DNA from 3 places in the Mesorhizobium sp. C277A genome. Region 2 is predicted to be linked to each of the others. Evidence: predicted binding sites of a transcription regulator. Region 2 holds the regulator's gene; each other region holds the start of a gene.
The links. The regulator PhoB, encoded in region 2, activates phosphate uptake and scavenging genes when phosphate is short. The targets are predictions, from matches to a motif close to TGTCATNNANCTGTCAT.
Positions count from the first base shown of each region.

Region 1: the regulator PhoB is predicted to act here: its motif matches at 1,695-1,711, upstream of olsB (l-ornithine N(alpha)-acyltransferase).
Region 3: the regulator PhoB is predicted to act here: its motif matches at 1,777-1,793, upstream of NKK52_RS05785 (RNA degradosome polyphosphate kinase).

Region 1 is NZ_JAMYVW010000002.1:4,123,133-4,126,409, forward strand. It holds gene NKK52_RS20340 (response regulator) at 1-1,498, shown strand, start outside; gene olsB (l-ornithine N(alpha)-acyltransferase) at 1,775-2,650, shown strand; gene NKK52_RS20350 (trimeric intracellular cation channel family protein) at 2,723-3,277, opposite strand, start outside.
Region 2 is NZ_JAMYVW010000002.1:4,460,100-4,463,376, reverse strand. It holds gene pstB (phosphate ABC transporter ATP-binding protein PstB) at 1-486, shown strand, start outside; gene phoU (phosphate signaling complex protein PhoU) at 528-1,232, shown strand; gene phoB (phosphate regulon transcriptional regulator PhoB) at 1,249-1,938, shown strand; gene NKK52_RS21940 (ROK family protein) at 1,969-3,204, opposite strand.
Region 3 is NZ_JAMYVW010000002.1:1,158,919-1,162,195, forward strand. It holds gene NKK52_RS05775 (FAD-dependent monooxygenase) at 211-1,449, opposite strand; gene NKK52_RS05780 (zinc-finger domain-containing protein) at 1,469-1,714, opposite strand; gene NKK52_RS05785 (RNA degradosome polyphosphate kinase) at 1,948-3,277, shown strand, end outside.

The DNA.
Region 1 (3,277 bases), 340 kb from region 2:
TGAGATCCGCACGCCGATGAACGGCATCATGGGCATGGCCAAGCTTCTGGCTGACACCAATCTGTCGCCCGAGCAGCGCACCTATGTCGGCGCTGTCTCGACCTCGGCCAGCGCCCTTTTGGCGCTCATCGAGGATTTGCTCGACTATTCCAAGATAGAGGCCGGCCGTTTCGACCCGGAGCCGCAGCCGACATCGCTGCGCGAAATCGCCGACAACATCGTCGAACTGATGGCAGCGAAAGCCTTCGCCAAGAAAATCGGCCTCGGCTGTCATGTCGAGCCCGACGTGCCGCAGATGATCATGGCCGATCCCGGCAGGGTCAGGCAGGTGCTGCTCAACCTGATCGGCAATGCGATCAAGTTCACCGACACCGGCGGCGTGCTGGTCTCGATTGCGCGCGCCCGCACCGATACCAGCGACCGCATCTGCTTCACCGTTACCGACACCGGCCCCGGCCTGCGCGAAGACGACATGGAGCGCATCTTCGAGGAATTCGAACAGTCCGACGGCACCTCGACCCGCACCCATGGCGGCGCCGGCCTCGGTCTGGCCATATCGAGGCGCCTGGTCGCCGCCATGGGCGGTGCCATTTCGGTGTCGAGCCGACTTGGCGAGGGATCGGAATTCGTCTTCGAGATCCCGGCCGCAGGAGCAACCGAAGCACCGCAGAACCGGCAGAACATCCTGGCCGGCCGGCGCGCCGTGATCGTGTCGAAGAACGCCGTCGAGGCGGACGCCATCGCCCGCACCATCCGCGCCCATGGCGGCGCCGTCGACGTCGCCGCAACCGCTTCCCAGGCGACGCCCTTCGCCGAACATTGCGATGTGCTGTTGATCGACGCGGCCCTGGAGGACGGCGACGGCAGACTGCTCAAGCGCCTGCGCCAGAGTGGCTTTGCCGATTGCGAGGCGATCACGCTGATCGCGCCGACCGACCGCGGCATGCTTGGCGAATTCCGCACCAGCGGCTACGCCACCTTCTTGGCGAGGCCGGTGCGCGGCGAAACCCTGCTGCGCGTGCTGCTGACCAGTCATGCCCCTGCCTTGCCGCCGCCCAAGCCGGAAAAGACCGGCGCGTCCTCTCTTCGTGCCCATGGCGCACGCCAGCAGGGCTTGTCGGTGCTGATCGCCGAAGATAACGACATCAACGCCATGCTTGCCCGCGCCACGCTTTTGAAGGCGGGACATCGCGTGAAAGTGGTCGGCAATGGCAAGGCCGCGGTCGAGGCGGTCACCGAGGCCGGGCTGAAAAATCGCTTCGATGTGGTGCTGATGGATTTGCACATGCCGGTGATGGACGGGCTGGACGCGATCGCCGCCATCCGCCGCCACGAGGAGGAAATGGCTGTGCCGCCGGTACCAATCATGGTGCTTTCGGCCGACAGCCAGGAAAAGACCCGCCACACCGTGCTCGCCCATGGCGCCAGCGGCTTCGTCACCAAGCCGCTCGATCCCGACGCGCTGGTCCATGCCGTCGAGGGCCAGGTGGCCGCCTGAATTCATGTCGCTCGAAAATGGCCCCGGTTTTGAGAAGACGACATGCACAAAACAAAGACTTGAAGCGCGTCGCGTGAATCGTCCCAGCGCGACGCGCTTCATGGCGACGCTGGCGCAATCCTCGCGTCACGTAGGTAGCCGAATGAGGGTTTTCGCCAGCCGACGAAGTATTGCCCGTCGCGCCGTATCACGGTACTGTCACAATCCTGTTGCACCTACACCGTATCCCCGTGCCAAGAGGGATGGCTCGAAGGAGAATCACTCGTGCATACAGTTATGCCGGAATGTGACACTCGGCCCAGCGCAGGCGGCGCTTTGCTCGCCGCGCGGAACGCCGATGCCGTCGCAACAGGCGCACCGCTGGGCCGTATCGGCAATCTCGAAGTGCGGCTTGCCCGCAATGAGGCCGAGATCGCCGCCGCGCAGGAAGTGCGCTACCGGGTGTTTTATGACGAGCTTGGCGCCAGGAAGGACCTGTTCCAGGCGCAGGACCGGCGCGACGCCGACCGCTTCGACCCGCTGTGCGACCATCTCCTCGTGCTGGACACTTCGATCTCCGGCCCCGAGCATCGCCGCATCGTCGGCACTTACCGCCTGCTGCGGCAAGAGATTGCCGCGACCGCCGGCGGCTTCTATTCCGAAGGCGAGTTCGAACTGACCAAGCTGATCGCCCGCCATCCTGGCCAGCGCTTCCTTGAGCTCGGCCGCTCCTGCGTGCTGCCGGAATACCGCTCGAAGCGCACCATCGAGGCGCTGTGGCAAGGCATCTGGGCCTACATCAACCACTATGAGATCGGCGTGATGACCGGTTGTGCCTCGTTCCCTGGCACGGTGCCGGCTGCGCATGCCGAGGCGCTCACCTACCTTGCCCATCACTGCCGGACCAACTCCGCCTGGGATGTGCGGGCGGTCTCCGGGCGCTATTGCTCGATGGACCTGATGCCGATCGAGGCGGTCAACGCCAAGGCGGCGATTGCGGCCATGCCGCCGTTGGTCAAGGGCTATCTGCGCGTCGGCGCCCGCATCGGCGACGGCTGCGTCATCGACCGTGAGTTCTCCACCGTCGATGTGTTCGTGGTGATGCCGGTCAAGGAAATCGGCGCCCGCTACGTCAACTATTATGGCGGGGAAGCGCAGCGCTTTGCGGCGTGAGGTAGTAGGCAGTAGTGAAGGCTGCCGCGAATTGCTGACTACCGACTATTCCCTATTCCCTAATCCCTCTCCCTACGGAATATCCTCCGGTCGCCGTCCCGGGCGGCTCTTGTAGGACGGAAAGGTCCAGCCGAATTTCAGCGCGCCGCCGCGCACCAGGAAAGCCGCGACGAAGCCGGCGATATCCGAGGCGAGCGGCGGCAGGCCGGCAAGATCGCCAAGTGTGTAGAGGCCGGCGCCCGCGAGTGCGGCGGTGACGTAGATTTCGGGCCTGAGCAGCACCGATGGCTCGCCGGCCAGCAGATCGCGCAGGATGCCGCCAAATGTGGCGGTCAACACGCCCATAACAACGGAGACGACCGGCGAGCCGGTGATGGCCAGCCCCTTGGCCGCGCCCATTACGGAAAAGGCCGCCAATCCGATGGCGTCGAGCCAGAGCAGCCATTTCCAGCGGGATTCGACGCGGTGGGCGATGAAGAAGACCAGCACCGCAACCGCCGCGCAAACCAGCACATAGCCGGAGTTGGCGACCCAAAAGACGGGCAGGTTGAGGATGACGTCGCGAAGCGTGCCGCCGCCAATGCCGGTGACGCTGGCCAGAAACAGGAAGCCGATAATGTCGAGCTG
Region 2 (3,277 bases):
CAGAAACCCAACCCGTTCCCGAAGTCGATCTACGAGAACGTCGCCTACGGCCCGCGCATCCATGGGCTGGCCAAGCGCAAGTCCGACATGGACCAGATCGTCGAGCAGAGCCTGAAGAAGGCGGCGATCTGGAACGAAGTCAAGGACCGCCTGCAGGAGCCCGGCACCGGCCTGTCCGGCGGCCAGCAGCAGCGCCTGTGCATCGCGCGCGCCATCGCCGTGTCGCCGGAGGTGATCCTGATGGACGAGCCCTGCTCGGCGCTCGATCCGATCGCCACCGCCCGTGTCGAGGAGCTGATCGACGAACTGCGCCAGAACTACACGATCGTCATCGTCACCCACTCGATGCAGCAGGCGGCGCGCGTGTCGCAGCGCACGGCGATGTTCCATCTCGGCTATCTCGTCGAGGAGGGCGCCACCGACAAGATGTTCACCAACCCCGACGACAAGCGCACCCAGGACTACATTACCGGCCGCTTCGGCTGAGCCGTCCGGCGGGTGAATTTTCAGGCACGAGGACCAAGATCATGGGTGAACATACCGTCGCCTCCTTCGATGAAGAGCTCGGGCAGATCAGCAAGCTGATCCGCGACATGGGCGATCTGGCAGGCTCGATGGTCAGCGGCTCGACCAGGGCGCTGCTCAATTCGGACAATGCGCTGGCACAGCGTGTCGTTTCCGACGACGCCATCATGGATGCGCGCCAGCGCGAACTGGACGACCGCGCCATCACGCTGATCGCCAAGCGCCAGCCGATGGCCAACGATCTGCGCGCCGTGGTCGGCTCGATCCGCATGGCCGGCGACCTCGAGCGCATCGGCGATCTCGCCAAGAACATCGCCAAACGCGTCGGCACCGTGGGCTTGAGCGTCACGCCGCGCGACCTCTCGCACTCCATCGATGCCATGGCGCAGCTGGTGCTGATCCAGGTGCAAGGCGTCGTCGAGGAATATGCCGCCACCGATGCGGCAGCTCTTGCAAAACTTAGGAATGACGACGAGCGCATCGACGTCAAATACACGTCCGTGTTTCGTGAGCTCTTGACCTACATGATGGAAGACCCTCGCAACATCACCGCCTGCACGCATCTCTTGTTCTGCGCCAAGAATCTTGAGCGCATCGGCGATCATGTCACCAACATCGCCGAAAATGCGTATTATGTGCTGACCGGCCAGCAATTGCCCGCCAATCGTCCGAAGCAGGACGAGACGGCGATGGCCACGCCGGCCTGATGAGGGTGAACTGCCTATGATCGCGCCACGCATCATGGTCGTGGAGGACGAGGAGCCGCTAGGCGTGCTCCTCCGCTACAACCTCGAATCCGAAGGCTATCACGTCGAGGTGGTGACACGCGGCGACGAGGCCGAGATCCGCCTGCAGGAAAACGTGCCCGATCTCCTGGTGCTCGACTGGATGGTGCCCGCTGTTTCCGGCATCGAGCTCTGCCGGCGGCTTAGAGTGCGGCCCGAAACCGAGCGGCTGCCGATCATCATGCTGACCGCGCGCGGTGAGGAAAGCGATCGCGTGCGCGGCCTGTCCACCGGTGCCGACGACTATCTGGTCAAGCCATTCTCGACGCCGGAGTTCATGGCGCGCGTGAAGGCGCTGCTGCGCCGGGCCAAGCCGGAAGTGCTGTCCAGCGTGCTCAAGGTCGGCGACATCGTGCTCGACCGCGAGTCGCACCGTGTCTACCGCAAGAAGAGCGAGATCAGGCTCGGACCGACCGAGTTCCGGCTGCTCGAATTCATGATGCGCCATCCCGGCCGCGTGTTCTCGCGCAGCCAGCTGCTCGACAATGTCTGGGGCGAGACGATCTACATCGACGAGCGAACCGTCGACGTCCATGTCGGGCGCTTACGCAAAGCGGTCAACAACGGCCGCATGCCGGATGTCATCCGTACCATTCGCGGCGCCGGCTACGCGATCAGGGAAGACTAGGATGCTGCGCGTCGCGCCGTTGCCGGCCATTCAGGCGACATGCTTGCCGGATTTGGCCTGAATGCCCGGCGCGAAAATCTCCTGATCGACGAAGCCGAGCGCGCGCATGGCACAGCCTTCGCGGATCAGCGGCAGCTCGTTGGGCTCGGTGTCGAAGGAGATCGATTTCGAATGCTGGCCGCCGGCGGTCTGGGCGATCGCTTCGCGCAATGCCGGCTCGATCAGGTCGAAGGCGGCGGCGCTGACGCCAACCATGGCGACAGGCGCCGGGTCGATCAGCGCAAACAGGCTGCCGAGGCCGAAGCCGAGCGCCTCACCGGCCTTGCGATAGGCTTCGCGCTCCGGGCCATCGGTTTCGCGGGCGCGCGCGGCGAGTGCGCGCATATCAGCGTCGCCGATATCGACCGGCTCGGCATCTTCGCTCATCATTTTGGCGCTGCGCCAGATGGCGTAGTTTCCGGCATAGGCCTCGACGCAGCCGCGCCGCCCGCAGCGGCAGAGCGCGCCGCCCGGACGGTGGATCATGTGGCCGAACTCGCCGCCCGAGGAATGGGTGCCGGTGAACAGTTCGCCTTTCAGCACCAGCCCCATGCCGATGCCGTGCGACAAGAGGATCGCGATGAAATTGTCGCGGTAGCGCTCGGGCTGGCGCCATTGCAGGGCCACCGCCATCATATTGCAGTCGTTCTCCATGGTGGCAGGAATGCCGAATTCCGCTTCCAACATGTCGGCGAAGGCAATGTCGGTCAGTGGCGTGATTGGCGACCACAGCATGGCCCGCGCCTGCGAATCGGTGATGCCCTGGATGCCCATGGCAATGCGGGCGATGCTCTGGACATCGAGGTCCGGGTCCGCGAGACGCCGCCCGACGATTGCTACGCATTCGCCGATCAGCTCGTCGCGCGGCATGGTCAGCGTGTCGAGCCGGCGCTGTTCTTCCGCGACCACCTGGCCGGCATAGTCGATGACGGTGACGGAGAGGAAGTTCAGCGACAGCACCACGGTCATGACCGCCGCCGCTTCCGGGTTGAGGCCAAGGCCGACCTGCGGCCGGCCGCGTTTCAGCGAGCCGGTCTCGCCAGGCTTGCCTTCAATCAGGATGCCTTCTTGAATTAGATCAGACGAGATTGCCGATATCGTCGAATGGCTGAGGCCGGTGGTCGCCGCAATCTCGGTCCGCGACGGCTGGCCGGCCCGGCGCACGGCCGAAATCACCATCGCACGGTTGCGACGGCGCAGATCGTCGTGGCGGATCCCAACCGACATTTGTTTTCCTCCCGGCCTCCTCGCGCCTCATGATAGTGAAGGCGTTCGACGGCACCAGCCAAATATTGGCAGA
Region 3 (3,277 bases), 3.3 Mb from region 2:
ATCGCACCGCGACAGTGTTGGATCTTTTGAAGTCAGCGGGACAGCACTCCCCTCTGGCCTGCCGGCCATCTCCCCCGCAAGAGGGAGATCAGCCGTTTTGCCCGCGCTCCTGCTGCAACGCCGGCGATTTTGGCGAAGGCGACGGCGACATCCAATCTCCCCCCTTGCGTGGGAGATGTCCGGCAGGACAGAGGGGAGTGGGAAGGATCGCTACGTCGACGATCTAGACTGCCGAGTGTCCGCTCGCCATCCATAGAGCCAGTCGAGGTCGGCGGCGAGCTTGTCGGGCGAGCGCATGGCCAGGAACAGATTGCGGGCGATCGCCACCGGGCCGGCAGCATGCCAGGCGAGGCGGTTTACGGCCCCACGACGCGCGGCCTTGGCGACACGCGGCCGCCGAAGATTTTCCCAGATTCGAAAACTTCTGGGCAGATCGCCAGGGAAATCGGCGATAGCGTCGGCAAGCGTGATGGCATCTTCGATCGCCATCGCGGCACCTTGCGCCGCAAACGGCGTCATCGCGTGCGCGGCGTCGCCGATCAGCGCGATGCCCTGCGGGCTCGTCCACCGCTGTTGTTCGACGGTGTGGATCGGAAAGGCCGTCCATGGGCCGGCCAGTGCCACAAGCTTCGTCAGGCCCGGCGCGGTGCCGCGCAGGGCAGCCGTGAGGATCGCGGGATCGGCATGGCCCGACCAACCTTCGGCCATGCGCTCACCCTTGGTGAAGGCGGCGAGATTGAAGGCCCGGCCTTTGCTGACGGGATAGGCGACCATGTGGAAGCCTGGATGCAGGAACGTGGTGACGCAGTCGGCGGCGCCGATCGCGGCAAAGGCCTCTCCGGCCGCACCGTCGCCTGCGATTGTAGCCCGCCAGGCGAGTTCGCCCGAAAAACGGCTTTTGACGAAGTCCTCGCCTGCGAGTTGCGCCCGGACCGCCGACCAGACGCCATCGGCGCCGATCAGGAGTTTGGCGCCTGCCTCGATCTCGCGGCCGTCCACTTCGGCGGTCACGGCGACATATTGCGCGTCTTTGACGATGCCGGTCACGCGGGCGCCGGTGATGAGCTCAATCTCCGGCCGTTCAGCCATTTGCGCCAACAGCGCTGCCTGCAGATCTGCGCGGTGAGCAACGAGATAAGGCGACTGCCAGCGCGCTTCGGCGGCGTGCCCGAGCGGTACCCGCGCCAGTTCGCGCAGCGTCCCGGCGTCCTTGAGCACGACCGCTTCCGGCCGCAACGCTGCCGGCAACAGCCGGTCGAGCACGCCGAGTTGTCGAAGAATGCGTGTTGCGTTGGGCGAAAGCTGGATGCCGGCGCCAGCCGCTTCTAGGTGCTGTGCCTGTTCGATAAGCTTTACCGGATAACCCCCTCCGGCGAAGGCAAGGGCGGCGGTCAGCCCGGCGATGCCGGCCCCGGCGATTATGACCTGCCGGGACCTTATGTCTTCCATCGGGCTTGTCGCGGAAGGATCAGGCGGCCTGGTCGATATAAAGGCAACCAGCCGGCAGCGTTTCCGTCGCCCTCAGCTTCGCCGAATAGCGGTAGAGCGTCGAGCAATACGGGCAGACCTTTTCATTGTCGTCGCCCATGTCGAGGAACACATGTGGGTGGTCGAAGGGCGGGTTGGCGCCGGTGCACATGAATTCCTTGACGCCGATGTCGATTGCCGGATGGCCCGCATCGTTCTGGAAATGGGGAATGGAACCGCCTGCCATCGTCGTCTCCTTGATCTCGTCGAAAAGCATCTGGAACATAACAGGCCTGTTTGCAAGATCGATGAAATGAAACTGTCGCAAAAGCCTGTCAGAGGATACGGTGAGCCGGTTAAGTGCACGTCCCTGAAATCGGAATGGTTTTCGCCGAAGGGCCATGCGTCACAAAAGCGTGTTAGAGGCATGGCACGTCCAGCGGCGCTCCAAGGGACGGTTGGCGGGGAAGAGCAGGAACCATGAACGAACTGAAGCCGGTGCAGAGCGAATTCATCAATGTCGAAGTGGCGAGCCCCGAGGGCGGCAACCCCGATCGGTTCGTCAACCGTGAGTTCTCCTGGCTGCAGTTCAACCGGCGTGTGCTCGAGGAATCACAGAACGAGCACCATCCGCTGCTCGAACGCGTCCGTTTCCTGTCGATTTCGGCCGCCAATCTCGATGAATTCTTCATGGTCCGCGTCGCCGGCCTTGCGGGCCAGGTGCGCGAAGGCATAGCGCTCAAGAGCCCCGACGGCCGCACGCCGGAGCAGCAGCTGGAACAATTGCTGCGCGAGGTCGAGCGGCTGCAGGAGGACCAGCAGAACAGCCTTTCAGCGCTGATGCTGCTGCTCAACAAGGAAGGCATAGAGAGCATCACCCGCGATGCACTAACCAAGGATGAGAAAGTCTGGCTGGAAGACCATTTCCAGGACCAGGTCTTCCCGGTCCTGACTCCACTGTCGATCGACCCGGCGCATCCGTTTCCGTTCATTCCCAATCTCGGCTTCTCGATGGCGCTGCAATTGCGCCATCGCAAGAATGGCGAGGAGATGAGCGCGCTTCTACGCCTGCCGGTGGCGCTGAAGCGCTTCATCCGTCTGCCCGACCGCAAGCAGCACGTTCGCTTCATTCCGTTGGAGGAGGCTGTCGGCCTCTATATCGGCAAGCTGTTCCCCGGCTATGAGGTCAAGGGTTCCGGCACCTTCCGCATCATCCGGGACAGCGATATCGAGGTCGAGGAAGAGTCGGAAGATCTCGTGCGCCTGTTCGAGACGGCGCTGAAGCGGCGCCGCCGCGGTTCGGTCATCCGCATCGAATTCGACAAGTCGATGCCCGGCGAATTGCGCGAGTTCGTCGCCGGCGAGCTTGGCGTCTCTTCGAGCCGCATCAGCGTTCTGACCGGCCCGCTGGCGCTCAGCCAGATTTCCGAGATCGTCGCCGTGCCACGCGACGACCTGAAGTTCACCCCCTACAATCCACGCTTTCCCGAGCGCATCCGCGAGCATGGCGGCGACTGTTTCGCGGCCATCCGCGAGAAGGACATCGTCGTCCACCACCCCTATGAATCCTTCGACGTGGTGGTCCAATTCCTGCGCCAGGCGATGGCCGACCCCGAGGTGGTGGCGATCAAGCAGACGCTCTACCGCACCTCCAACGACAGCCCGATCGTGCGCGCCTTGGTCGACGCGGCCGAGGCCGGCAAGTCGGTAACCGCCCTGGTCGAGCTCAAGGCGCGCTTCGACGAGGAAGCCAACATTCGCTGGGCGCGCGACCTCGAACGCGCCGGCGTTCAGGTCGTGTTCGGCTTCC